Regions from separate parts of the Fundidesulfovibrio terrae genome, predicted to be linked through region 1. Evidence: predicted binding sites of a transcription regulator. Region 1 holds the regulator's gene; each other region holds the start of a gene.

Region 1 (9,436 bases):
AGGCTCTGGGCCAGGTCGGAGTGGTCCACCAGGATGATCTTCTTGCCTTCGGCGTCGGAGATGATCTCGGGGGCCTTCACGCCGAACTTGCCGAGCACGAAGTCGGTCTCAGGGGTGGTCTTGCCCTGAGCGGCGGCCACGGCCTGGATGCCGCGCTTAGTCATCAGGTCGGCCACGGCAATGGCCGAGGCGATAGAGTCGGTGTCCGGGTTTTTGTGTCCAACGACATATGCTGCCATGTTCGAATCCCTCCTGAGGTGATGTGCAAAATGAACTTGTGGGAAATATCACAAAGATCGCCGGTTGCCAAGCGGCTTTGTCCAACATTGCTCCGGAACTCATATCAGCAAACGGCTGAGCACGGCCAAGGCCACGCCCCCAAGGAGCACGGCGTAGGCCGGGCGGTGCCGAAGCGAAAGCACTGCCCCGATGCTGGCCACCACCCAGAGGTGAGGCCACTTGAGCGGCACCGAGCCCAGAAGCGGCGTCAGCCGGGGGAGCATCAGGTGCGTGACCACCAGAAGCCCGGACAGGGCCAGGGCGAAGGCCACGACGTTCACCGGCAACATGACCAGCATGGAGCGGCGGGTGAGCGAGGCAGGGCCGGGTCCGCCTGAACTGCGCTTGGCCCAGAGCATGAGGCGCTCGAAGGCCAGGTTCTCGTATTGGCGGTGGTAGCGCTCGATCACGGCGAAAGCCCGCCCCAGCGGAAGCGCCGCCAGCATGACCACGGCGGCCAGGGCCGGTTGCCGCAGGGCGAAATGGTGCACCACGGCCAGGCTGGCCAGGGCCGGGGCCAGGGAATGTGGCTGGATGATGGTTCCGGCCGGGAAGATGTCCAGCCAGAGAAGCTCGAAGAACAGGCAGATGCCCAGGCTCGACGCCCAGTCGCCGGTGATAAGGCCCCACACGAACCCCACCGTGAGAGGCCGGTCAAGCAGGGGCAGATTGATCAGGAAGCGGAAGCAGGAAAAAAGGGCAAAAAAAAAGCGGTGGCGAGGATGAAAGGGATGACGTCGGCGTGCAGTTCCATGGGTCTTTTCGTCCTGGTCCGTCAGCTTTTCTTCAGAATGCCTCAAATGCGCCCGAATGTGAAGCGGCCCTCGGGCTCTTCAGGATATCTCCACCGGGTCGCCCGGCACGCAGCGGTAATCCAGGTTCACGCCCTGGCCCTTGAGGAAATCGAGGCAGCCCTCATCCTCGCCGCTTAAGGCGATGTGCTGGCAGATCTGCTTCTTGCCCGGCCCGTAGTGCAGGTTGCCCAGGTTCAGGCGGGCGAACTTGAGCCCGGCGTCGAAGGCCCGCCGCGCGTCCGGGCAGGAGGCGAACAGCACCAGCACGTCCTTGCCCAGGAGCTTGCGGCCCGACAGATATGCCTGGGCCAGATTCACCTGGACGAAGGAGATGTCGACCCCAAGGGGGATGGCGATGGACATGATCTGCTGGCGCAACTCGTCGGCGGCCAGTTCGTCGTTGGCCACCACGATGGCGTTGGCGTCGGTGAAAGGCAGCCAGGCTTCGATGATCTGGCCGTGCACGAGACGGTTGTCGATGCGTACCCAGAACACCCCGGACTACTCCCCGGCGACCCGTTTTCGCAGGATTTCCCCGGCCACCACGATGCCCTGCACGCCCGCGGTCTTGGCGTCGGCGGCCAGGAGCTCCAGGGCTTTGGTACGGGTGGAAAGGATTTTTATGAGCATGGGCAGGTTCACGCCCGTGACCACCTCGATACGATGTTGCCCGATGAGCGACAGCGAGAGGTTGGTGGGAGTGCCCCCGAACATGTCGGTGACGATGATCACGCCCGCGCCCTGCTCCACGGCCTTGATGGACCGTTCGAGCTCCTTGACGGTTTCCACGGTGTCCACGCCCACGTCCACGGAAACGGTGCGGGTGTGCTCCTGGGGGCCGATGATCATTTCGGCGGCCTTGAGAAGCCTGTCGCCGTAGTCGGTGTGGGTCACGATGACCACGCCGACCGGGGCGCCGGATATATTCTTGTCGTTCATTGTTGAAATATCAGCCTTTTTCGATATGGCGGTGTTCCAGCGAGACCGTGTACCCCGCCTTGCGCAAGGTGTCAAAGACGGCCTCGGCCGTGGCCACGGAGCGATGCCTGCCCCCGGTGCAGCCAAGCGAGATTGTCAGCCGGTAGCGGCCTTCCTTGGCGTACATGGGGATAAGGTCTTGAAGGAATGCCTCCAGCTTGGGCAGGAACACCCTGCCCTCCTTGGAGTCAAGGACATACTCCACGATGGATTTGTCCTGTCCGGACAGTGGCTTGAGAGCTGGTTCGAAATAGGGGTTGGGCAGAAAGCGTAGGTCGAAGAGCAGGTCGGATTCGGTGGGGATGCCATACTTGAACCCGAAGCTCATGATGTGCACCTTCATGGAAGGCCCCTTGCCCTCCAGGAACTTCCATTTGTCCTGCAGTTGGCGGCGCAGGTCGTGGATGGAGAAGTCGGTGGTGTCCATGACCAGGTCGGCCGCGTCGCGCAAGGGGGCCATGCGGCGGCGTTCCTCCTCCACGGCCTCGCCCAGCCCGTACCCCTCTGCCTCGAAGGGATGTGGGCGGCGCGTGGTGGCGTAGCGGCGCATGATCTCCTGGGTGGCGGCCTCGATGAACACGATCTGGGGCAGGTTGCCCGCGGCGCGCAACTCCTCCATGGCGGGCTGCCAGCCGGAGTCGAAGCCCGCCTGGCGCATGTCCATGCCCAGGGCGAGGCCCCGGTAGCGGTTGGCTCCCTGGCCTTCGAAAAGGCTCACCAGCTTGGGCATGAGGCTTGCGGGCAGGCCGTCCACGCAGAAATAGCCCAGGTCCTCGAAGACGTTGAGGGCCGTGGACTTGCCGGACCCGGAGAGGCCCGAAATCACCACCACGGGCAGCTTGACCGAAGAGGCCATGTCGCGCGCTCCTTGAAAAAGACATCCCCGCCGCGCCTTCTTAAGCGCGACGGGGATGGACGCTAGCACATCATCGACCGGGAATCATCACGAAACGGATGCCGCCTCAGGAATGGCTGGACAGCACGCGCCAGAGGCTTTCCCGGTCCGGGGCGTCCAGGAAGGATTCCCGGAACCCCTCATCGGAGAGGAGCCTGGATATCTGGGCCAGGATACGCAAATGCATGCCCGCCACATGTTCCGGGGCCAGGACCAGGAAGAATATCCGGCAAGGCTTGTGGTCCAGGGCCTCGAAATCGACTCCGCCCCGGCTGCGCCCCGCCACGATGACGATCTCCTTGAGGGAGTCCATCTTCCCGTGGGGAATGGCCACGGCGTCGCCGATGCCCGTGGTGCCCAGGTTTTCGCGGTCCATGAGCACCCGCAGGGCCTTCTCGGGACTCACGTCCGGGAAAGCCTGGGCCACGGGGGACACCAGTTCGCGGAGCACTTCGGGCTTGTCCGACGCTTGCAGGTCGTCGAGCACGAAATCCTTGCGCAGAAACTCCCCCAGCCGCATCAGAGGGAAACTCCAGGGTCGATCAGACCGAAGTCGCCATTCTTGCGCTTGTAGATGACGTTGATACGCTCGGCCTCGGAGTTGAAGAACACCAGGAATTCGTACTTCATGGCGGTGATCTGCTCGGCGGCCTCTTCAACGCTCATGGGCTTGGGGCTGTACTTGTCGGATTCCTCGATGGAGTGGACCTTGCCCTCATCGGTGAAGCTGACCACGCCCATGGTGACGTCGGAAGACGCGGCCTTGCGGCGGTCCTTCATCTTCTCGCGCATCTTGCGCACCTGGGCCTCGAGCTTGTCCGTGATCATGTCGATGGTGGAGTACATGTCGTCGGAGCGCTCATGGGCGGAGATGTGCATGGCGTCCGCGTCGATCACCACATCGGCGATCTGGCGGGTCTTTTCGACCAGCAGCGTGACCACCACTTCGGCGTTGTCGGCATTGGGCATGTATTTGGCCAGTTTGTCGAAACGCTTGGCGGCGTATTCGCGCAGACCGGGGGACGGCTCAAAATTCTTGAAATAGAAAGCAATGTTCATATCTACCTCCGAGGTGTGGCCGCGAAAAGACGCGCGGCGTGATTACAAGACTTCCTTGCGCTTGGACGAGGAGTCGATGCCCATGGCCATGCGGTACTTGGCCACGGTACGGCGGGCGATGTTGACCTGCAGCTTCTGCTTGAGGGTGTCCGCGATCTGCTCGTCGCTCACGGGCTTCTTGGGATCCTCGCCGGAGATGAGCTGCTTGATGAGCGCCTTCACCGACTCCGAACCCACGGAAGTGCCGTCGTCCAACTCCAGGGCGGAGTTGAAGAAAAACTTGAGTTCGTAGATGCCGTGCGGGGTGGCCACGTATTTGCTCGTGGTGATGCGGCTCACAGTGGATTCGTGCATGCCGATGTCGTCGGCCACGTCCTTGAGGATGAGGGGCTTTAATTTCGTAACCCCGTCCTCGAAGAAGTCCCGCTGAAATTTCACTATCGATTCCAGGACCTTGAACAACGTCCGCTGGCGCTGGTACAGGCTCTTCATGAGCCACTGGGCCGAGCGCATCTTGTCCTGGAGGTAGTCCTTGTCCTTGCTCCCGCTGGAACGGCTCATGTCCTCCATGTAATAGGGGGAAAGCTGGAGCTTGGGCAGGCCGTCCTCGTTGAGCACGATGATGAAGTCCTCGCCGTACTTGTACACGTAGGCGTCGGGACTCACGTAGACCGGATCGGAGGAGCTGAAGTGTGAGCCTGGCAGAGGGTCGAGGGTCTGGATGATGTCCAGGTATTCCTTGATGTCCTCGAGGGTGATGCGGAACTTCTTGGCCAGGGGCTTGTAGCGCTTCTTTTCCAGGTCCTCCAGGTGCTCGCGCACGATCTCCAGGAGCACCGGGTCGGTGTAGCCGTAAACTTCCAACTGGGTGAGCAGGCACTCCTGCGGGGTGCGCGCGGCGATCCCCACCGGGTCGAAGCGCTGCAGGGCGTGCAGGACCACCTCCACCTCTTCGGGGGTGGCGCCGGTGGTGGCGGCGATCTCTTCCACGGTGGACTGTAGGTAGCCCACGGAGTCCAGGTTGCCCACGATGTCGTCGGCGATGACTCGCTGGCGTTCGGTGAAGGGGGAGAGGTTGATCTGCCAGGAGAGATGGCCCTCGAGCGAGGTCTTGGAGGCCAGCCTGGCCTCGAAGGACATGCCCTCCTCCGGGGCCTCGTACTCGCGCACCGTGGCCTGGCGGGAGGTGGAAGCGAAGTCGCCGATGTAGTCGTCCCATTCGGCGGTCTTCATGAGCTCGCGCTGCATGGCCCCCTCTTCCTGGGTGGCGTCAGGCGCGTGGGAATCCTCGGCGATGGTGGGCTCGGGGCGCTCGTCGTCGACCTGGACCTCTTCCAGCAGGGGATTCTCGAGCATCTCCTGCTGCACGGTCTCAACCAGCTCCAGCCGGGAGAGCTGCAACAGCTTGATGGCCTGCTGCAGCTGGGGTGTCATCACCAGCTGCTGCGAAAGCTTGAGTTGCTGTCTGAGCTCAAGGGCCATGCGTGCGTCTGTCCTCGTGAAAGTTCTGCGGCAAGCAAGAAAAATGCCGGACCACCGTTCAACCGTGGCGGTTATGCACTAAAAAGGCGGGGGTGGCAAGACTTGACGGGAATTCACAACAGTGGGCGGGAGGCTGTAGCGCGGTGGAGCGTAGCGGATCAGGGGAAAAGCCTCCTTAGGCCTTAGGGGCTCGCCCCTTTGGAATCCAGTATAGTTTCGCTGGCTTGGGCGGCGATATGGCGGGCGAGAGGCTAGACGAGCCAGCGCCGCCACAGGGCGCCCAGCTTGCCCTTGGCCATGAGCAGGAAGCGCACGGCGTCGCGCACGGCCCCGCTGCCCCCAGGACGTTTGGACACCCAGGCCGCCAGGCGCAGGATTTCCGGCTGGGCGTCCACCGGGGCCATGGCAAGGCCCACGCGGCTCATCACCTGGGCGTCCAGCCAGTCGTCGCCCATGTAGGCCACTTCGTTCAAATCAAGATGTTTCGCGGAAAGGAGTTCTTCGAGAACGGGGAGCTTGCGCAGGTGGCCGCCGTGGAATTCGCGGATGCCCAGCTCCCGCAGGCGATGCTGGGCCTGGATGTTGCCCAGGCCACTGATCACGGCCACGTCGATCCCGGCGTGCTGGCAGAGCTTGAGCCCCATGCCGTCCTGGATGCCGAAGCGCTTCAGGCCCGGCCCGGCGCCGTCGTGGAAGACGGCGTTGTCCGTGAGCACGCCGTCCACGTCCAGCACAAGCAGGCGCACTCCCCTGGCCGACGCCAGGGCCCGGCGGTTCACGCCGGGCCTGACGGGTCTTCTCATTTGGCCTCGCGGGCGATCTTGGACGCCCGGATGAACTCCCTGAACAGCGGATGCGGGCGCATGGGGATGGAGTTGAACTCCGGATGGAACTGGCAGCCCAAAAACCACGGATGCTCGGGCAGCTCCACCACTTCCACCAGGGATTCGTCGGGCGACAGTCCCGAGAACACCATGCCCTTCTCTTCCATGCGGGTGTAGTAGGCCTTGTTGAACTCGTAGCGGTGGCGGTGGCGCTCCTCGATCTGGGGCTTGGCGTAGGCTTCCATGGCCTTGGTGTCGGGCTTGACCACGCAGGGGTAGGCGCCCAGGCGCATCGTTCCGCCCATTTCGGAGTCGGCGTCGCGCTTCTCGATCTTCTTGGTGCGGAAGTCGTACCACTCGCGCATGAGGTAGATGATCGGATCGGGGCTCAGGCGGTTGAACTCCTCGGAGTTGGCCTCGGGAAGATTCAGTACGTTGCGGGCGAACTCGATACAGGCCAGCTGCATGCCCAGGCAGATGCCGAAGAACGGCACCTTGTTCTCGCGGGCGTAGCGGATGGCCGCGATCTTGCCCTCCACGCCGCGCGAGCCGAAGCCGCCGGGCACCAGGATGCCGTCCAGACCCGCCATGCGCTCGGCCACGTTGGCCGGCGTGACCTCCTCGGAGTTCACGTAGATCAGGTTGACGCTCACGTCGTTGGCCACGCCACCGTGCACGAGGGCCTCGTGCAGGCTCTTGTAGGCCTCCTTGAGGTCCACGTACTTGCCCACGATGCCGATGGTCACTTCGCCCTTGGGGTTGGCCAGCTTGTGGGTCAGGTTCTGCCAGGCTTCGAGTTCCGCGTTCTTGGCGGGCAGGCGCAGCAGGATGGCGATCTTCTGGTCCACGCCCTCGGCGTACAGCTTGAGGGGCACCTCGTAGATGTTCTTCACGTCCACGGAGGTGAACACGGCGTCCGGGTCCACGTTGCAGAACAAGGCGATCTTGGTCTTGAGGGACTGGTCCAGGTCGATCTCGGAGCGGCAGATGATGATGTCGGGCTGGATGCCGATGGACCTGAGCTCCTTAACGCTGTGCTGGGTGGGCTTGGTCTTGAGCTCACCCGCCACGCGGATGTATGGGATCAGCGTCAGGTGGATGTAGAGGACGTTCTCCTTGCCCAGATCGCCGCGAAGCTGGCGGATGGCCTCCAGGAAGGGCTGGCCCTCGATGTCGCCCACGGTGCCGCCGATCTCGATCAGGGCCACGTCCTCGTCCTTGGCCACGCCCAGGATGGAGCGCTTGATCTCGTCGGTGATGTGCGGGATCACCTGGACGGTGCCGCCCAGGTAGTCGCCCCGGCGTTCCTTCTGGATGACGTTGTTGTAGATGCGCCCTGAGGTGACGTTGTTGTTCTGGGACATGGGCACGCCCAGGTAGCGCTCGTAGTGGCCCAGGTCCAGGTCGGTCTCGGCGCCGTCGTTGGTGACGTACACCTCGCCGTGCTGGAAGGGGTTCATGGTGCCGGGGTCCACGTTGATGTAGGGGTCGAGCTTCATGATGGTGCAACGAAGCCCGCGCGCCTGCAGCAGCGCGCCGATGGAGGCGGCGGCCAGTCCCTTGCCGAGGGAGGACAACACGCCTCCGGTAACGAATATGAATTTGGTTTTCATGAGAAAGCCCTGCCTCCTGGGGGCTGCCGTGATGTGTAAAACCCCCGCCCGGTTGACGCCTTGCGCGGGGGCACGTAATGTCTCCGGATACGTCTAAGCGACTGGACCGATTTTTTCAAGAAACCCCTGGAGCGTTGTTCATGGCCCGAGTCAAGACACTCGTGATCACCGGCTACGGCACCAATTGCGAGGCGGAATCCGCCCATGGAGCCAATCTGGCCGGTTCCGACCAGACCGATATCGTCTACTTTTCCGACATCACCGCCGGACGAGTCCGCCTGCCCGGCTACAATTTTCTCATCTTCCCCGGCGGATTTCTCGACGGGGACGACCTGGGCGCGGGCCAGGCCGGAGCCATCCGCTGGAAGTACGCCAAGACTGCCACCGGCGAACCCCTCCTAGACCAGCTCCGGACCTTCATCCAGGACGGCGGCCTGATCCTGGGCATCTGCAACGGCTTCCAGTTGCTGGTGAAGCTCGGGCTCCTGCCCGCCCTGGACGGCAACTATTTCGAGCGCCAGGTCACGCTCTCCAACAACGACTCCGGCCGCTTCGAAGACCGCTGGGTCACGGTGCGCGTGAACAAGTCGAGCCCCTGCGTGTTCACCCGGGGCATCGACCACCTGGACCTGCCCGTGCGCCACGGCGAGGGCCTGCTCATCCCCCAGGACAACGCCACGCTCTCGCGCATCGTCACCGAGAACCTGATCGCGCTGCAGTACGCCGATCCGGGCACGGGGCTGCCCACCATGGAGTACCCGGCCAACCCCAACGGGTCGCCCATGGCCATCGCGGGGCTCACCGACCCCTCCGGGCGCATTCTCGGGCTCATGCCCCACCCCGAGGCCTTCAACCACGCCACCAACCACCCCGGCTGGACGCGCGGCGAAAAGCCCCGCCTGGGCATCTCCATCCTGGAGAACGGCGTCAGGTTCCTCAAGGAAAACGCGTAATTCCACTGGCGGGGAGTCCGTCTCCCCGCCTTCCCCGCCTCGTGAACACTTTCCACTCCTCCGCCGCCATCTTCACCACCCCTCCCCCGGGCTGGAAATCCTGGCGGCTGGTCATGACCCGCGCGCTGCGCCAAGCCTGGCTCGCTGGCAGGCGCGGCGAGGCCCCCATCGGCGCGGTGGTCATCGAGGCCGCCACGGGACGCCTGCTGGCCGAAGCCTGCAACGGCCCCATCGGCGCAAGCGACCCCACGGCCCATGCCGAGATACTGGCGCTTCGCCAAGCAGGCACTGCGCTCGGCAATTATCGCCTGAACGGGGCCATCCTGGCCGTGACCCTGGAGCCCTGCCTCATGTGCCTGGGAGCCATGGTGCACGCCCGCATCGGCGGGCTGGTCTTCGGCGCTCGAGACGCCAAGGCCGGGGCCGTGGTCTCCAACCTGGACGGGCCGGGGCTCGCGTTTTTGAACCACAGGTTTCCGGTGCTCGAAGGCGTACTGGCCGAGGAATGCGGAGCCACTCTGACGAGATTTTTTGCGGGAAGAAGAAAGGAAAAGTTAAA
Region 2 (9,436 bases), on a different contig from region 1:
CGGAGATCCTCCTGGGCGGCGACCACGCCAAGGTCCGCGCCTGGCGGCGTGAGCAGGCCCTGTCCCAGACGCTTGCCCGGCGTCCTGAAATTTTGGCCGAGGCCCCGCTCACGTCCTCGGATCGCCGGTTCCTGGCTTCGAAGCCGCGCACGCTCCTGGCCAGAAACCTGCACATTGCCTTGGTCCACGGGCCGGTGCTGAACAAAATGGGCCATACCGTCACTGTTTCCTTGACCAATCTCGACCTCCACGATATAGCCCGCATTTCCCGAACGTATGGACTTGCGGGATTCACCGTGGTCACTCCCCTGGAGGACCAACAGGCGCTCGCAGCGACGCTCACCGGCCACTGGACCATGGGAGCGGGCGCTGCCGCGAACCCCGACAGGGCCGAAGCGCTGGGGATGGTCCGGGTGACGGCGACGCTTGCCGAGGCCATCGATCAGGTGCGGGAACATGCGGGGCAGGAGCCCCTGGTGCTGGCCACCAGCGCCAGGCCGGACGGGGCGACCACCCCGGGCCGGGTCCGCGAAGCCCTGCGGGAGCGCCCGGTGCTTCTGGTGCTGGGCACCGGATCGGGACTGGCACCCGAGGCCCTGGCCCTGACGCAGGGACAGCTGGCCCCGGTCAGGCCCTACGGCGGCTACAACCACCTTTCGGTGCGCGCCGCCTGCGCGATCCTCACGGACCGCATACTTGGAGACATTTTTTGAGCTTCCCCGTGAAGCCAGTCATAAGGAGACAGGCCATGGACATCATCCGTCAGATCGAATCCGAGCATATCCGCCTGGACATGCCCAAGTTCAAGCCCGGCGACACGGTGAAAGTGCACTTCCGCATCCTCGAAGGCGAAAAGGAACGCATCCAGGTGTTCCAGGGCGCCGTGCTGCGCCTGCGCAAGGGCACCACCGACAGCACCTTCACGGTGCGCAAGGTGTCCGACGGCGTCGGCGTCGAGCGCATCTTCCCCATGTTCTCCCCCTTCATCGAGCGCGTCGAAGTGCTCATCGAAGGCAAGGTCCGCCGCTCGCGCCTGTACTACCTGCGCAAGCTCAAGGGCAAGGCTTCGCGCATCAAGGCCAAGAACGACTGGAACAACTAGTTCCCCGGTCCGAAGTATTTTTCGGGAGATCGGGCGGAACCTGAGGCCGAAAGGCCAACGGCCTCCCGGCCCGGGAAAAGATCTACAGAGCGAGCCCCCTACACGGGGGCTTGCTCTGTTTTGTTTTTCGCGGCCGTGGCAGCCTGCCGGGGGCGCCGTTCAGGCCGAGGCGCACTCTCCTGCCCAAGCCTCGTCGGCTCCCTGCGGCGCGCGCCGCCCCTCGCCGGCGCACTTGCGTTTCGTCCATTCGATCACCTTCCCCCTCGCCAATCACTGCAATCACATGCGGCCGGCGGCAACATACCCGCATCGCGTCTCTGAAAGCCGGGTTTGGAGGTTAATTTTCCAGGATTGTAAAAAATCCCGACGCTGAATGGTTTAGATTTTACAATTCAGATCGCATCCACTGTCGGGGGGTATCGGTTCGCTGTTTGAAATGTCAGGCGGATGTTGTTTATTGTGAGTCGCATAGAGGTGTTACAGTTATAATATAATTTCCTCGCCGCGCATGGTGAAAGCCGATTTCTGGCAAGGATATTGCTTCTTTGGCGCGATTCCCAAAGGAGGCAGCGCCGTGCGTATCCCGAAATATGTGATGATGTCCCTGATGGTTGTACTGTTCGTGGCCCAGCAATCCGTGGCGGCCCCAGTCGTGTTGCCAGATCCGACCGTGTACGCCCATCGCTATGACGATTTCTATTCGTATTCGGCGAAACTGCTGACCGCATGGGGCTTCACGGGCTTCGACGGCCCTGCCGGGGTCGGCGGGCTGGATTTGGTCATCGGCACGCATGCCGGGGGAGCCAACAACAACCCGGTGTCGGGAGGCTTCAAATTCCCGGACCCCATGACGACGCCGTCTGGCAACGGCGCCGGCAGCAGCACCTTCAGCGGCACCTGGGGACTGAGCGGGACATTCGCGCCGGTCATGGTGGACGATCTCGTCAGCTACCTGCACACGGCTTTCGGCTCCAATGTGAACACTCCCGTCTTCGATTTCGACATGTCGCAAAGCCAGGATAAGCCGAACCTGTACGTCAACGGCGTGGTCAAGCTGCTCGACGCCTCCAACAACGTCGTGGCCTACTGGTCGTTCGACAACGTCGCCGACCATGTCTTCGACCCGGCCTCGTACGTTCTTTCTCCGGCTACAATTACGGCTACGAATCCCGCGGCGCCTTTCAACACGGTTACCGTGGACAACAACAAGGGATCGGGGAAAAACGACTTCATCGTATACGCCCCAGGCATGGACCTGAGCCTCTACACCGGCAAGGGGTTGCGATTCTCGGCCTTCTTCGAGATGAATTCGCTCACCGGTGGTGGCGAGGACCTGTTCCTCACCGGTTCCTTCCAGCCGAAACCCCCTGTGACCACCCCGGAACCCGGCACCATGCTCCTTATGGGCATGGGCGCTGTGGGGGCCGCCTTCATGCGCAAGCGCGCCAAGCGGTCAAGCTAGTTCTGTCCCACACGCTTCGAAGGCCTCGCTGGCGGTATGCCGGCGAGGCCTATTTCGTTCGCCGCGCCAAAAGCACGAACCGCCCCCCTCGTTTTACGGGCAACGGGTACAGCGTTCCGAGGTGCGCCCTGCGTCTTGTCCGCTCGAACGAAATCCCACAAGCACCCGCGCCGCCGCCGGTTTTCCGGCGGAAGAAAACGTTTGATTCATTCAAACCGGTCCATTACGATTTTAAGAATTGAGCAGGGAACGCGGGTTCCCGTTCGAATTTTCCAGCCTCCCCGGCCTCCGTCTTTCATGGCGGGCCGGGGAGATGCCTTTCGGCGGGAAGCCATTCCCTCATTTTCTTCAAAGGAGCGCCGCGTGACCGCCAACGCTTACACCCCGCCCGTCAAAGGCCAGGACTGATGCTCGCCGGAGTGGACGAGGCCGGACGCGGCTGCCTGGCCGGTCCCGTGGTGGCCGGAGCGGTGATCCTGCCGAACTTCTACGACCTGCCGGGGCTTAACGACTCCAAGAAGCTCACGGCCGACAGGCGCGCCGTGCTGGAACCGGCCATCAAGGCCCAGGCCGTAGCCTGGGGGCTGGGCGTCGTCTGGCCCGCCGAGATCGACCGCATCAACATCCTGCAGTCCACGTTCAAGGCCATGGCCCGCGCCGTGGCCGCCCTGAAGACCCGTCCCACGGGCCTTTCGGTGGACGGCAACAAGATCATTCCCGCCCGTTACCTCGGCTCGCATTCCGTGACCCAGAAGGCCGTTGTGGACGGCGACAGCCTGATCCCGGCCATTTCCGCCGCCTCCATCCTGGCCAAGACTTTCCGCGACCGGCTCATGGAGCACCTGGACCGGCGCTATCCCGGCTACGGCCTGGCCCTGCACAAGGGCTACGGCACTGCGGTCCACATGGAGGCCATCGTGAAGCTTGGACCGTGCCGCCAGCACCGGCTGACCTTTCGCGGCGTGCTTCCCGAAAAGCCCTCCGCGCGGCAGGAGCAGGCATGCCTGCCGGGACTGTGATTGCGTCCCGGGCCGCGCGGAAACGGGTCCGGCCACGCGGCGGACAGGACGGCGCGCCCGGGGGGCGGGAGTGACCGCCGGGCATCTGATCCTGGGCCGTGACGGCGAGGAGGCGGCCGCGCGCCTGCTTGGATCGCTTGGCCTTCGCATCCTGGAGCGCAATTTCCGCTGCCGCCAGGGCGAGGTGGACCTGATCTGCCGCCAGGGCGACACGCTGGTGTTCGTGGAGGTGAAGACGCGAGCCGAGGGGAGCCTGGCTTCCGGCACCGACGCCGTGGACCGGCGCAAGCGCTCGCGCATCGTCAAGGCCGCGTCGCAGTACCTGTCCGCCAAGGAACTCTGGAGCACGTCCTGCCGTTTCGACGTGGTCAGCGTGGTCAGGCGGGACGGACGGCTTCACGCCGAGCATCTGCCCGACGCGTTCCAGGCCGAGTCCGACGCCGGACGCGGGGGGAAGGGCTGGCAGCCCTGGTAGCTCGGCGGGTTCGAAATGCCCGGAGGCTCGTGGAGATCCCCCGGGAGCAGGCTATCTGAGGAGCCCGAATCCGGGTGTTCCCGTCGCGCTCGGAGTGGCGCGCAGGTCGTCGGGGTTGCCCTCCACCACGGGATACCACTGGTCGTTGTCCACCAGCCTGACGTTGCCGGTCCACCGGTCCAGCCGGTACGCCAGGGCGTAGCCGTCCTGGCTGGCCACCGTGTGGAGTTCGAACCGGAACAGCCAGGACACCCAGGCCAGGATGATGACCAGCACGAAAACGGCGCCAGACGGGACGCGGCCCATGTTCATCGGGATTACTCGCTCGCGTATGGGCGGAGATTGGGGAGGGCCTGCGGAAAGCGGCGTACTCGCAAATCGCCGCGTTGCATTCTTTTCTAGATCACAACGTTGCCGATGATCCGCCCCTTTTCAATCTCGCCGTAGACGCCTGTCCAGGCGTTCACGGACACGGGCGGGCCGGTCATGGGGCGGCTCTCGTAGCTCTGCATGGCCGCGGTCTGCGGATTGAAGGTCATGAGGCTCCTGGAGAGAGCCACGGAGATGGGACCGTTCGTCCCGACGTCATACGCTGGATCAGCCATATTTTTCATCTAGTCCCGGTGTCCAGCCCTGTCAATGGCCGCTCTTGCTTTCATCCTTCCTCCATGGAATAGGGTATCTATGAGTGACGCCAGGGGAACTTTGTGGGTGGTGGCCACCCCCTTGGGCAACGCCCAGGACCTCGCGCCGCGCTCGCGCGACATCCTGGCGCGCGCGGCCCTGGTGCTGTGCGAGGACACCCGCCGCACCGCCCGCCTGTTCGCGCAGCAGGGGATCGCCCCGGGGCGCTTCCTGTCCATGCACGACCACAACGAGGAGGGGCGCGTGCCCCAGGTGTTGGGGCTTCTGGCCGGTGGGGCCGAGATCGCCCTGGTTTCGGACGCGGGCACGCCCGTGCTCTCCGATCCCGGCTATCTGCTGGTGCGCGCCTGCCGCGAGGCGGGCCACGCCGTGCGCCCTGCGCCCGGCCCGTCGGCGGTGATGGCCGCGCTGTGCGCCTCGGGGCTGGCTCCGCAGCCCTTCGTCTTTCTCGGGTTTCTGCCCCGCAAGTCCGGCGACATCCGCCAGGCGCTCGCGCGCTTCGCCCAGGCGGGGTGCACCCTGGTCTTTTTCGAACGCAAGGACCGGCTGGGTAAATCCCTGGCCGTGGCCCTGGAGGTTCTGGGCGAGCGCGAGTGCGTCATCGCCCGTGAGCTGACCAAGACCCACGAGGAGTTCCTGCCCGGACGCCTGTCCGATTTCGCGGGCAAGGAGCTGGAGCTCCTGGGCGAGATCACGGTGGTGGTGGGCCCGGCGCTGGAGGCGGCTGTTTCCGGCGAAGGCGACGTCCGGTCGGTGCTTGCGGCCGAGATGGCCGCCGGCGGCAAGCCCAAGGACGTGGCCCGGCGCGCCGCCGCCCGGCTGCGGGGCGTCACGGTCAAGGAACTCTACGAGCTGATCCTGGAAGGGCAGGGGAGGGCGCATGGCTGACCGCTTGCCCGAGGGATATTGCCTCTGGGAAATGGAGGACACCGCCTTCCAGGTGGGTATCATGGGCACCGGGCCGGGGTTCCTCTCCATCCTGGACATCATCGCGAGCCCCGCCATCGGCGAGTTCCTGCCCCCCATGACCCTGGTGGCGGTGAGCGAACCGGGACCCGAACGGGATAAGCTGAGGGACCCACGTGTTTTGGACGTCCCCCAATACGAGACCTACCAGCAGATGCTGGCCGCCCATCCCGACATCAACCTGCTCATCGAACTGACGGGCAAGCGTTACAAGACCAAGGCCATCGTCGCCTCGCTGCCGGACGCGGTCATCTTCATCGACCACACCGCCTCGTTCTTCCTGTGCGCGCTGAACAAATTCGCGGCCATCAACGCCCGCTGCCAGGTGAACCTGGACAACCAGCGGGTGCTCCTGCAGGCCATCATCGACGAGGTGCCCGAGGACATCGTCCTTCTGGACAAGGCCGGACGCGTGGCGGACTGCAACCGCAACGTGGTCCTGCGCCGGGGGCTGGCCAAGGATGAGATCATAGGCCGCCCCTGCTGGGACGTTCAGGCCATCCGCGACGACATGCCCTTCTGCCATCCCGAGACCAAGGACTGCCCTTTCTACACGGCCCTTCGCACCGGGCGAAAGGCCGAGTCCCTGGAGACCCGGGTCAGCAAGGAGGGGCGGCTCCTGTATTTCCGCGAATACGCCTACCCCATCTTCGACACCACCCGGAGCCTGAGCCACGTCATGGTGATGCGCCGCGACATCACCTCGCGCACCGAGTCCGAGAAGCGCGCCCAGCAGACCGAGAAGATCGGCGTGGTGGAACGGCTCTCCGCCTACATGGCCCACGAAATACGAAATCCGCTCTTCGCCATCGGCGGGTTCACAAACTCGCTGCTCAAGTCGCCCAACCTCACCGAGCGGGAGCGCGAGAAGGTGCGCATCATCCTGGAGGAAACCGCGCGCCTGGACAAGGTGCTCAAGGAGATGCTCGGGTTCGCCCGGCCCGGGGAGGAGACTCCGGGGCAGGTGGACGCGCTCAAGGTGGCGCGCGATGTGGTGGGAGTGATCGAGTCCGGGTTTTTGCCCAAGGGAGTGAACCTCGCGTTCGAGGCCGGGCGGGAGATACCCCGGGTGATCGCCCACGAGGACACGCTCAGCCGCGCGGTGATGCATCTGGTCACCAACGCCGTGGAGGCCATGGACAGCGCGGGCCTGGTGGAAGTAAGCGTCAGGATGGCCGGTCCCATGGTGGCCATAGGCGTGCGCGACACGGGCAAAGGCATGCCGGGCGAACTGCTGGAGCGGGTCTTCAGCCCGTTTTTTTCCACCAAGGGCAGGGGATACGGTTTCGGCCTGGCGCTCATACGCCGGTCCGTGGAGGATTGGGGCGGCCAGGTGGAGATCGCCAGCCGGGTGGGGCAGGGCACGCAGGTGACGCTGCTGTTGGCCCCGGCCCTGGCCGTGGCTGGGGAATGACGGATACGTTCATGGAAGCCATCTAGCGAAGGCGGGTACGATGGAACCGGTTTTGATCGATATGGACAAGCTATTCGGGCGGATGGAAGACGACAGGGAGCTGATCCGCGAGGTCTTCGAGGTTTTCATCGAGGAGGTCCCCGGGCGTCGGGTGAAGTTCGCCAAGGCCCTGGCCGAGGGCGACCACACGGCCATGGTCATGTACGCGCACTCGCTCAAGGGGGCCAGCGGCACGCTCATGGCCGAAGCCCTGCGGGAAGCCTGTTTCGAGCTGGAACGCGCCGCCCGGGCGGGCGACGCGGCCGGGATCGCGGCCTACACCCCCGTGGTGCTCGATCTTCTGGACAAGACGGCGGCCCGGATGGCGGAGTTGAAGCCGACGCTCTGATCTCGTCCGATTTCCACAAAATCCGTCAAGGGAAATTATCGTAACCGCTTCGTGCGCAATTTTCGTAACCGGCTCGTTTCCAGCTACGTCCCATCCCCGCCTGGCGCGCCTTCCCAGGCGTCCAGCCAACTGGCACATGGATTGCTTTCCGCTTCTCGCGCATGAACGTGCGCCAACCCCGGCCAAGCAGGCAGCGACCTGCGCCGGGAGGCGAAATCCGCGAGAAACCGGCCCCGCGCGGCCGGAAAGGGTGAGGATACCATGTTCCAGTTGGAAGGCGGCTCCGCCGGTCAGAGCATCTTCGAGCGTCCCCGTGTGCACGGGCGCTTCCTTTTCCAGGGCGACAAGAAGTTCTTCATCAAGGGCGTGACCTACGGCCCGTTCCCCGAGAACGAGAACGGCGAGCCCCTGCCCGAGCCCGAACGCGTGGCCGAGGATTTCCGCCTGATGCGCACCATCGGCGTGAACACCATCCGCGTGTACTACGTCCCCCCCAAGTGGTTCCTGGACACCGCCGCCCGCGCCGGCATCCACGTCATGGTGGGCATCCCCTGGCCCCAGCACCTGTGCTTCCTGGACCAGTGGGAAGTGAAGGAATCCATCAAAAACACCATGCGCGAGGCCGCCCGCGCCTGCGCCGGGCACCCGGCCCTGCTCGCCTACCTGATCGGCAACGAGATCCCCAGCCACATCGTGCGCTGGAGCGGCGCCAAGAAGGTGGAGAAGTTCCTGGCGAAGCTGGCCTCCATCGTGCGCCAGGAAGACCCCACGGGCCTGGTCACCTACGCCAACTACCCCTCCACGGAATACCTGAAGCTGCCCTTCCTGGATTTCCTGTGCTTCAACGTTTACCTGCACGAGGAGAAGAGCTTCCGCTCCTACGTGAAGCGGCTGCAGAACGTGGCCTGCGACATCCCGCTGGTGCTGTCCGAGTTCGGCATGGACTCCCTGCGCCACGGCGAGGCCGCCCAGGCCGACTTCCTCGACTGGCAGGTGCGCGCCTCCTTTGAAGAGGGCGTGTCCGGCACCATGGTCTTCGCCTGGACCGACGAGTGGTACACCGGCGGGCACTTGATCGAGGACTGGAAGTTCGGCATCGTGGACGCCGAGCGCAAGCCCAAGGCCGCCTTCGAGGCCGTGGCCCGCGCCTACGCCAATCCGCTGCCGCCGCTGCCCGCCTACCAGCCCATGATCTCCGTGGTGGTCTGCGCCTACAACGCCGACTCCACCATGGAAGGCTGCCTGGCCAGCTTCCAGCACGTGGAATACCCCAACTTCGAAGTGATCGTGGTGGACGACGGCTCCACCGACAAGACCGGGGAGATCAGCGACAAGTACGCCGCCAAGTTCCCCTTCATCCACGTGATCCACCAGCCCAACCTGGGCCTGTCGGCCGCGCGCAACGTTGGCATGTACGCCTCCAAGGGCGAGATCGTGGCCTACACCGACTCCGACTGCTACGTGGATCCCCACTGGCTGACCTACATGGCCTGGGCCTTCCAGGACAACCGCTTCGCGGCCATCGGCGGCCCCAACCTGCCCCCTCCCGAGGACAACCGCACCGCCGCCTGCGTGGCCGTGTCCCCCGGAGCGCCCACCCACGTGCTGGTCACCGACGAGGTCGCCGAGCACATCCCCGGCTGCAACATGGCCTACCGCAAGGAACACCTGCTGGCCACCGGCGGCTTCGACGCCACCTACCGCGCCGCGGGCGACGACGTGGACCTGTGCTGGAGGCTCATGGACATGGGCCACACCATCGGCTTCCACGCGGGCATGATGGTCTGGCACCACCGCCGCAACACCATCAAGGCCTACATGAAGCAGCAGAAGGGTTACGGCCGCGCCGAGGCGCTGCTCATGCCCAAGCACCCGCAGCGCTTCAACGTGCTGGGCAACTCCCGCTGGGCCGGCCGCATCTACGGCGACATCTCCGGCGCGCTGCTCTCCACCCGCCCGGTGATC
Region 3 (9,436 bases), on a different contig from region 1:
CGCGCACGCCTTCGCCCACATCCTCTACAAGGGACTTCTCTTCATGGGCTGCGGCTCGGTGCTGCACATGACCGGCAAGAGCGACTTCAGCGAGCTGGGCGCGCTCTTCAACAGGATGCCCCGGACCTTCGTGTTCACGCTGATCGGCGGTCTCTCCATATCCGCGTTCCCCCTGTTCAGCGGCTTCGTCAGCAAATCCATGATCGTTGTGGCCGGGTTCGAGGCGCACAGCAACCTGCCCGCGTTCCTGCTGCTGGTGGCCTCGGCCGGTACCTTCCTGCACACCGGCCTCAAGGTTCCCTACTACATCTGGTTCGGCAAGAACAACTGCAGCACGGAAACATGCAAGAAGGCCAAAGACCCGCCCATGAACATGCAATGGGCCATGGCCATCGCCTCTTTCCTGTGCATCTTCATCGGATGCTACACGCCCTACCTCTACGACATGCTGCCGTATCCCGAGGTGGCCCGTGAATACCATCCGTACACGGCCTACCACGTTTCGGAATCCTTGCAGATCCTGCTGTTCACCGCCCTGGGCTTCTTCCTGCTCTTAAAAAAGCTCACGCCCGAGGCCAAGATCAGCCTGGACATGGACTGGTTCTACCGCATGGGCGGCCGGGCCTTCTTGTGGATCGCCAGCAAGCCCATCCAGTGGGCCGACAACTGCGTCAACGAGGCCTACCGAGTCATCGGCCTGATTCCGCTCATGGCTACGGCCAGCTTCTGGTCCTGGTTCGACTGGAACGCCATCGACGGCGTGGTCGACGGCATCGCCAGGACCGTGCGCGGCGTGGGCGGCAAGCTCCGCACCGTGCAGAGCGGCCAGCTGCAGTACAGCATCTTCTACGCCGTGTCCCTCGTGGCCATCGTGCTCGTCATCTACGTGTTTGCCTGATCCAAACGGGAGGGCTTAAGGGAATGGACTTTCTGATACTCAACGACCTGGGGTTCCCCATCCTGAGCGTGCTGATATTCCTGCCGCTCGCCGGGGGGCTCCTCATGCTGTGCATCCCCGGCGACACGGCGGCGAAATACTGGGCCCTTGCGGTGACCCTGGCCACGGCCGCGATCTCCCTGCCGCTGTACTCGCACTTCGACGCCAGCACCGCGCGCTACCAGTTCGGCGAGCACCTGCCCTGGATCAAGGCCCTGGACATCAACTACACCCTGGGCATCGACGGCATCTCGCTCCTCCTGGTGCTCATGACGACGCTGCTCATGCCTTTGTGCGTGCTTGGCTCGTGGAAGTACATCGACAAGCGCGTCAAGGAGTTCATGTTCTGCCTGCTCGTCATGGAGACATCCATGCTGGGCGTGTTCATGGCCCTGGACTTCGTGCTCTTCTACGTGCTCTGGGAGGCCATGCTCATCCCCATGTACCTGCTCATCGCCATCTGGGGCGGGCCGCGCAAGGTATATGCCTCCATCAAGTTCTTCCTGTACACCCTGGCCGGATCGGTGCTCCTTCTGGTCGCCATCATCGGCCTCTACGTCAGCAAGGGCACCTTCTCCATCCCGGCGCTCATGGGCCAGGACTACTCCACCACCTTCCAGATGCTCGTGTTCCTGGCTTTCTTCCTGGCCTTCGCCATCAAGGTGCCCATGTTCCCCTTCCACACCTGGCTGCCCGCAGCCCACGTGGAGGCGCCCACCGCGGGCAGCGTCATCCTGGCCTCGGTGCTCCTGAAAATGGGCACCTATGGCTTCCTGCGCTTCTGCCTGCCCATTACGCCAGAAGCCACCCGGTACTTCCTGCCGTACGTGCTCTGGCTCTCCATCGCGGGCATCCTCTACGGCGGCTTCACAGCCCTGGCCCAGAAGGACATGAAGAAGCTCATCGCCTACTCGAGCGTCGGCCACATGGGCTTCGTGACCCTGGGCATCTTCCTCCTGAACCAGCGGGGCATCGAGGGCGCCATCCTGCAGATGATCAACCACGGCATCACCACGGGCGCGCTGTTCTTCTGCGTGGGCATGATCTACGAGCGCACCCACAGCCGCGAACTGGCCGTGGCCGCCGGAGTCGGCAAATACATGCCCTTCTACGTCACCTACCTGGCCTTCTTCTCGCTCTCGTCGCTGGCCTTCCCGGGCACCAACAGCTTCGTGGGAGAGTTTTTGATCCTGGCGGGCAGCTTCGCCCAGAACAAGATCCTCTCGGCCTGCGCCATCCCCGGGGCCGTGCTGGCCGCGGCCTACATGCTGCGCATGCTCCAGCGGGTCATCTGGGGCGGCACGGACAACCCCGACCAGTCCGCGCTCACCGACCTCAACCTGCGCGAGATCGTGACCCTGGCCCCGCTTCTGATGTTCGTGTTCTGGATCGGGCTCTCGCCCGAGCCCTTCATGGACGTGATGCACGCAAGCGTCACCAACCTGATCAAGCAGACCGGACTGGCGTCGAACGGGGCCGTGACCCTTTCGAGCCTGATGCTTCCGTAGAAATCAACGCACGAGAACCAACGCAAAGGCTACATCATGAAGCTCACGTTGTTCGCCCCGGAACTGTTCCTCCTTGTGGGAAGTCTGGTGCTCTTCCTGGCAGGCTCCTTCGGAGCCTCGGGCCGCAAGGCCCGGGCGATCACCCTGGCCGTGGCCCTCGGCGGCCTGGTGGTCTGCATCTCCAGCCTGCACGCCCAGGGGATGCTGTTTTATGACACGTACAAGGTGGACCTCTTCTCCCAGATGCTCAAGCTGGCCATGACCGCCGGCTTCGCCGCGGTGCTCCTCTTCGGCACGGAACTCAAGGGCGTGGCCGACGACGTGCGGCCGGAATACTACCTGTTCCTGACGCTTTCGACGCTCGGGCTCCTGATGCTGGTGAGCAGCGTGGACCTCCTGACCGTGTTCATCTCGCTCGAACTGTCGTCGTATTCGCTCTACCTGCTGGTTCCCATGCGCGACGACCACTCGGGGCTGCGCATCCAGATGGAATCGGCCATCAAGTACATCCTCTTCGGGGTGGTGGCCACGGGCGTGATGCTCTTCGGCATGAGCTACGTCTTCGGCCTCACCGGCACCACCTTCCTGGCCGCCGCCGTCCCGGCCCTGCACGCCATGCAGTTCTCCCCCGCCGCGGTGATTGCCGTGGCCCTGACCATGGGCGGGTTCTTCTTCAAGCTGGCGGTGTTCCCCTTCCACTTCTGGGCCCCGGACGTGTACCAGGGCGCCTCCAACGAGACCACGGCCTTCATCGCCTCGGTCCCCAAGGTGGCCGCCGTGGCGCTGCTCATCCGCATCGCCATGATGACCCCGTCCGACTCCCACGCCGTGGTCTCTCTTCTGGCCCTGCTCTCGGTGTGCTCCATGTTCTACGGCAACCTGGTGGCCCTGGTGCAGACCGACTTCAAGCGCATGCTGGGCTTCTCCGGCATCGCCCATGCCGGATACGTTCTCCTGGGCATCGTCACCCTGCGCGAGTCCGGCTACGCCATGGCCGTCTATTACATCATCGGTTACCTGGCCATGACCGTGGCCGGGTTCATGGTGGCCTGCAAGGTGTCCAAAAACGGCGAGAACGTCTCCATCGCGGACCTCGGCGGCCTCTACAAGCGCTCGCCGCTCCTGGCCTTCACCCTGGCCGTGAGCATGTTCGGCATGGCGGGCATTCCGCCCTTCGTCGGCTTCATGAGCAAGTTCCTGCTCCTGACCGAGGCGTACAACGCCGGGCTCCTCTGGCTGGTCGTGCTGGCCGCCATCAACACCGCCATCTCCATCTACTACTATCTGTCCGTGGTGCGCGTGACCTACACCAGCGAGGCCGAGGACCCCTCCCTCCTGCACGTGGACGGGGCCACCAAGGCGGTGAGCGTCATCCTGGTGGCCATCATCATCGCCCTGGGCCTGCTCCCGGACACCGTGGTGAAAGTTGCCTCCGAGGCGGTGAAGACGCTGCTGTAGAGCGCAGGGAGGTTAAACGGCCGGAGGAGGAAGATGCCTCCGGCGGCCAAAGGGTTGACTCGTGTCGTCCTGGCCTTCGCCCTGCGGGCTCTGCAAGCAGCGCCCAATTACGCAGGATAGCGGAATTGGCAGTCCCTTTTGGAATTCCGTCTTCTTGGCGCGGTTGATCCCGAGCAGACTTGGCCCTGTGGCGGCAGGCCCGGAATGGCACGCATTTGTGGGTTGCATCTCCTCACTTTTCCAGTCTATTTACATCCATGGCAATCAAGCGCGGACTTGGCCCGACAGTGTCACGGAAACCGGCCTTTCTGGCTGACGACGTGCTGCGCTCCCTTGGCAGGGGCGTCCTGGCCGTGGACTCCGAGGGCCGCGTCGAGTCCGTGAATCCCAGGGCGGAACTGCTGCTCAGGCTCCACGCCGCCCCGGGCGAGGCATTGCCCGAACACCTGCGCGAAATCTCCGAACGCATCCGCGCCTGCCTCGAAGGCCAGGGCCTGCCCCCGGCCATCCTGAACGTGGCGGGGCGGCTCCTCCTGGTGGAAACCGCCCCGGTCAGGCTGCGAGGCAGGACCGCCGGGGTCGCCGTGCTGGTTGACGAACCGCCCCCATCCGCCCTGCCCGCACCCGAAATACCCCTTCGCGCCGTCCTGGACTCCATATCCGAGGGCATCTGGATCTGCGACGGCGAGGGCACCATCCTGGACATCAACCGCGAATCCCAGCGCCTGAACTCCGTGGCGGCCACGGACTACATCGGCCGCAGCATCCGCTGCATCATCGACGAGGGTCTGGTCGACCATTCCGTGACCCTGGACGTGCTGCGCTACAAGCGCCAGTCCAGCATCATCCAGCGCATCACCAAGACCGGCAAGCAGCTCCTGGTGACCGGCTCCCCTGTCTTCGACGAGAGCGGCGCGATCTCCCTGGTGGTCACCAACGAACGCGACGTCACCGAACTGAACGCCCTGCGCGAGGGCCTGCAGAACGCCCGCAAGGTGGAGGAGAAGTACCGCAACGAACTGGCCGAACTCTCCATGCTGGAACTCCGCCAGAAGGATATCGTGGCCGACAGCCCAGCCATGCGCCACTGCCTGCACGCGCTCTTGAAGCTGGCCAACATGGACGCCTCGCGCATCCTGATCCTGGGCGAATCGGGCACGGGCAAGGGGCTCCTGGCCAAGTTCGTGCACCAGAACAGCCCGCGCGCCAAGAAGCCCTTCATCCCCATCAACTGCCCGGCCGTGCCGGAAAACCTCTTCGAGGCCGAACTCTTCGGCTACGAGAAGGGGGCCTTCACCGGCGCGCTCAAGCAGGGCAAGGCCGGGCTCATCGAGCTGGCCAAGGGCGGCACTCTCTTCCTGGATGAGGTTGGCGACATCCCGCTGTCCGTACAGGCCAAGCTGCTCAAGTACCTGGACGACCACGAGCTGCGCCGCCTGGGCGGCTCCGAATCCAAGACGGTGGAGTGCGGCGTGGTGGCCGCCACTAACTGCGACCTGGAGCGCCTGGTGGAGCAGAAACGCTTCCGCAAGGACCTGTTCTTCCGCCTGAACACCTTCATCGTGCGCATCGCCCCCCTGCGCGAGCGCCGTGAGGACATCTTCGGGCTGGCCGAGTTCTACCTGGCGGGCTGCAACAGCCGCTACTCGAAAACCAAGCGCCTCTCGCCCCGGGCCATGCGGCTTCTGGAAGCCTACGACTATCCGGGCAACGTGCGCGAACTGGTGGGCATCATCCAGAAGGCCTTCGTCATGAGCGAGGGCGACGACCTGACCTCGGCCGTGGAGGAAGCCCTGGGCGTTGGCTCGGCCGCCGGGTTGCAGCAGGCGGCGCAGCTGCGCAACCTCACAGAGACCACAGATCTGGCCAGCATTCGGGTGCTCAGGCAGGCCGCCTCGCGCTGCCGCACCACGCGGGAGATGGCCACGTTCCTGGGCGTGAGCCAGTCCACGGTGGTGCGCAAGATGGCCAAGTACGGCATCAAGGCCGACTGATTCAAATCTGAATCAAGCCGTGTTTTCAATAACGAAAGAGTGCGCCATTTTCCGCCACGCCTACCGATCCAACACTGACAGTCCCTCGCGGGCAGGTGGTTTCCACCCGCACCGGTTATTTTCTCCGTCCGAGCTACTTTTCATCATCCGAAGAATTTTTCCTAAATTGTCAATCAAAGTGCGATTCAAAATTGAATCAAACTCAACTATCTATAATAATGATGTTTCCGCTGCCATTTGATTCAGAATAAGATCACGAAACAAATTCACAATAGGACTCAGAACACGCAACACCTCACAATAACATACTTTCTGACGGAACACCTCTCTGGCTTGCTTCTTGCTCAATTCATTGACCTTTTCGTGAAAAGGCAATGCTGAGGCCCAGCCCGAAACCTTCCCGCCAAGAGGAAAAACCGTGGGACAAAAAACTGATTCCGCCGAACTCCAGGCTCTGCGCGACCGCTACGTGCCCAAAGGCCCCTTCAACGCCTCCCGCTACATCGCGGCCAAGGCCGAAGGCGCACTCATCACCGACATCGACGGCCGCGAACTCATCGACTTCGCGGGCGGCATCGGCGTGGTCAACGTGGGCCACTGCCACCCCAAGGTCGTGGCCGCCCTCAAGGACCAGGCCGAAAAGTTCATCCACACCTGCTTCCACATCGTCATGTACGAGCCATACATCAAGCTGGCCGAAAAGCTCTGCCAGCTGGCTCCCGGCGGGTTCGACAAGATGGCCCTCTTCGCCAACTCCGGGGCCGAGGCCGTGGAGAACGCGGTCAAGATCGCGCGTAGCGCCACGGGCCGCCAGGGCGTCATCGTCTTCGACGGCGGCTTCCACGGCCGCACGCTCCTGACCATGACCATGACCAGCAAGGTCAAGCCCTACAAGTTCGGCTTCGGCCCCTTCGCCCCCGAAGTCTACCGCATGCCCTACGCCTACTGCTACCGCTGCCCCATGGGCCGCGACCGGGCCACCTGCGACGCCGCCTGCGCCGACCTGCTGAAGGACTTCTTCATCGGCTACACCGCAGCCGAGAACGTGGCCGCCCTGGTGGTGGAGCCCGTGCTGGGCGAGGGCGGATTCGTGTCCCCGCCCGCCCGCTACTTCGAGAAGTTGCGCGCCATCTGCGCCGACAACGGCATCGTGTTCGTGGCCGACGAAGTGCAGACCGGCTTCGGACGCACCGGTAAATACTTCGCCATGGAGCACCACGGCATCGAAGCTGACCTCACCTGCGTGGCCAAGAGCCTGGGCGGCGGCATGCCCATCTCGGGCGTGGTGGGCCGGCGCGAGATCATGGACGCCCCCCAGGTGGGCGGCACCGGCGGCACCTACGGCGGCAACCCGCTGTCCTGCCGCGCGGCCCTGGCCGTGCTGGAGGCCTTCGAGGAGGACCAGCTCCTGGAAAAGGGCCGCATCCTTGGCGAGACACTGGAGAAGCGCTTCACCGAGTGGATGGGCAAATACGAGATCATCGGCGAGCAGCGCGGTCTCGGGCCCATGCGCGCCCTGGAACTGGTCACCGACCGGGAGAAGAAGACCCCCGCCACCACCCAGGCCAAGGCCCTGGTCAAGTTCTGCGTGGACCGGGGGCTCCTGCTGCTCTCCTGCGGAACACACGGCAACGTCATCAGGACGCTCATGCCCCTGGTGATCACCGGCGATCAGCTCGAACGCGGCCTGGCCATCATGGAGGAGGGCTTCCGTGAGCTCTCCCTGGGCCGCCTGTAGAGAGGTTCGCACAACCGGAATCGAGGTCGAGAAACGTACGCGCACAACCGTCAACGAAGGGAGCGACGCATGAACAAGGTGTCTTTCGGCAAGAAGCTGACCGGACTTATCGCGGCGGCCGTCCTGACCGCAGGCCTCTCGGGCCAGGCCCTGGCCCAGAAGACCATCAAGATCGGCAACGTGGAGCCGATGTCCGGCCCGTCGGCCTCGGTAGGGGTGCAGGGCAAGCAGGCCCGCGAAATGGCCATCGAAGAGATCAACGCCGCGGGCGGCATCAAGTCCCTGGGCGGGGCCAAGCTCGAGCTGGTCTACGCCGACTCCAAGTCCGACCCCACCGTGGGCGTCTCCGAAACCGAGCGCCTGATCAACACGGAAAAGGTCAACATCATGACCGGCTGCTGGAACTCCGCCGTCACCTACCCGGCCACCCAGACCGCCGAACGCTACGGCGTGCCCTTCGTGGTGCCCGTTTCCGTGCGCGACACCATCACCGAGCGCGGCTTCAAGTACGTGTTCCGCGTCGCCGCCAAGGACTCCTGGTGGGTGCGCGACCAGTTCCGCTTCCTGAAGGACATGCAGGAAGAGACCGGCGTGAAGATGAAGACCATCGCCTTCGTCTTCGAAAACGGCGACTGGGGCACCGGCTTCGCCGAGAAGTGGCGCGACCTGGCCAAGAAGGACGGCTACGAGATCGTGCTGGACGAGCCCTATCCCAGCACCGCCACCGACCTGACCCCCGTGGTCACCAAGATCAAGTCCGCCAACCCCGACGTGCTCATGCTGGTGTCCAACGCCGCCGACGCCATCCTCATGACCAACACCCTGGCCGAAATGAAGGTGAAGCCCAAGGTCACCATCGCCAGCGGCGGCGGCCACGCCGACCCCAAGTTCCTTGAGAACACCAACAAGAACGCCCTCAACATGTTCGACGAGGTGGAGTGGAACACCGACGTCAACAAGCCCGGCGCCAAGGAAACCAACGCCAAGTTCAAGGCCAAGTACGGCTACGACCTGGCCGGAGAATCCGTGGACGCCTACGCCGCCATGTACGTCATCGCCGACGCCTTCGAGCGCGCCGCCTCCACCGATCCCAAGAAGGTCCGCGACGCCCTGGCCGCCACCAACCTGACCAAGGGACCGGCCATGATCGTCTCCTACGACGGCGTGGAGTTCGACGAGAGCGGCCAGAACAAGAACGCCGGCATCGTCATCGTTCAGGTGGCCGAGATCGACGGCAAGCTGGACCGCGTCACCGTGTGGCCCAAGGCCGCCCGCCACGCCGGTTACAAGCCTGTGTTCCCCGCCAACAAATAAAGCCCTCTGAACGCCACCCCCCGGGCCGTACAGGCGGCCCGGGGGACAACACACCGGAGACGACGCATGACCGCGGTGATACAGGCGGTGATCAACGGCACCATGATGGGGGCCATGTACGGACTGACGGCGCTGGGCCTCACCCTGATCTTCGGGGTGATGAAAGTGGTGAACTTCGCCCACGGCTCGCTCCTGATGGTGGGCATGTTCACGGCCTACTGGCTGATCAAGCTTACCGGCATCCATCCCTATCTGGCTCTTCTGTTCGTTCCGCCGCTGCTCTTTTTCTTCGGCTACTCCATGCAGAACCTGCTCATCAAACCGGTCTTCAAGGCCGAACAGCAGGTGCGCGAACCCTTGACGGTCATCATCGTCACCACGGGCGTGTGGTACGTCCTGGACAACCTGGCCCTCATGCTCTTCGGCGCGGAATACCGCACCGTGCGCACGGCCATCACCGGAACGTCCTTCTCCCTTGGGGAAATAA

The links. Region 1 encodes sigma-54, which starts transcription at its own class of promoters, with help from an activator protein. Its sites were predicted from a motif close to CTGGCACGGNNNNTGCTT; they were not measured.
Region 2: a site for sigma-54 is predicted at 1,628-1,645, ahead of ML540_RS17960 (PEP-CTERM sorting domain-containing protein). Genes of this name have one in related genera too.
Region 3: a site for sigma-54 is predicted at 6,226-6,243, ahead of gabT (4-aminobutyrate--2-oxoglutarate transaminase). Genes of this name have one in related genera too.

The regions. Positions count from the first base shown of each region.
Region 1 covers NZ_JAKZFS010000005.1:17,750-27,185, reverse strand. Annotated here, with positions in the region: gene ML540_RS14870 (manganese-dependent inorganic pyrophosphatase) at 1-239, opposite strand, end outside; gene ML540_RS14865 (PTS sugar transporter subunit IIC) at 339-1,079, opposite strand; gene ML540_RS14860 (PTS sugar transporter subunit IIB) at 1,113-1,568, opposite strand; gene ML540_RS14855 (PTS sugar transporter subunit IIA) at 1,575-2,012, opposite strand; gene rapZ (RNase adapter RapZ) at 2,023-2,907, opposite strand; gene ML540_RS14845 (PTS sugar transporter subunit IIA) at 3,014-3,466, opposite strand; gene hpf (ribosome hibernation-promoting factor, HPF/YfiA family) at 3,466-4,005, opposite strand; gene rpoN (RNA polymerase factor sigma-54) at 4,048-5,487, opposite strand; gene ML540_RS14830 (KdsC family phosphatase) at 5,739-6,290, opposite strand; gene ML540_RS14825 (CTP synthase) at 6,287-7,924, opposite strand; gene ML540_RS14820 (phosphoribosylformylglycinamidine synthase subunit PurQ) at 8,065-8,877, shown strand; gene tadA (tRNA adenosine(34) deaminase TadA) at 8,919-9,436, shown strand, end outside.
Region 2 covers NZ_JAKZFS010000002.1:675,658-685,093, forward strand. Annotated here, with positions in the region: gene trmD (tRNA (guanosine(37)-N1)-methyltransferase TrmD) at 1-713, shown strand, start outside; gene rplS (50S ribosomal protein L19) at 749-1,102, shown strand; gene ML540_RS17960 (PEP-CTERM sorting domain-containing protein) at 1,677-2,564, shown strand; gene ML540_RS10210 (ribonuclease HII) at 2,972-3,583, shown strand; gene ML540_RS10215 (YraN family protein) at 3,654-4,058, shown strand; gene ML540_RS10220 (hypothetical protein) at 4,110-4,370, opposite strand; gene ML540_RS10225 (hypothetical protein) at 4,457-4,597, opposite strand; gene rsmI (16S rRNA (cytidine(1402)-2'-O)-methyltransferase) at 4,743-5,591, shown strand; gene ML540_RS10235 (two-component system sensor histidine kinase NtrB) at 5,584-7,083, shown strand; gene ML540_RS10240 (Hpt domain-containing protein) at 7,124-7,471, shown strand; gene ML540_RS10245 (glycosyltransferase) at 7,733-9,436, shown strand, end outside.
Region 3 covers NZ_JAKZFS010000002.1:498,510-507,945, reverse strand. Annotated here, with positions in the region: gene ML540_RS09405 (Na(+)/H(+) antiporter subunit D) at 1-898, shown strand, start outside; gene ML540_RS09400 (NADH-quinone oxidoreductase subunit M) at 922-2,445, shown strand; gene ML540_RS09395 (NADH-quinone oxidoreductase subunit N) at 2,482-3,903, shown strand; gene ML540_RS09390 (sigma-54 interaction domain-containing protein) at 4,191-5,897, shown strand; gene gabT (4-aminobutyrate--2-oxoglutarate transaminase) at 6,316-7,635, shown strand; gene ML540_RS09380 (ABC transporter substrate-binding protein) at 7,705-8,949, shown strand; gene ML540_RS09375 (branched-chain amino acid ABC transporter permease) at 9,016-9,436, shown strand, end outside.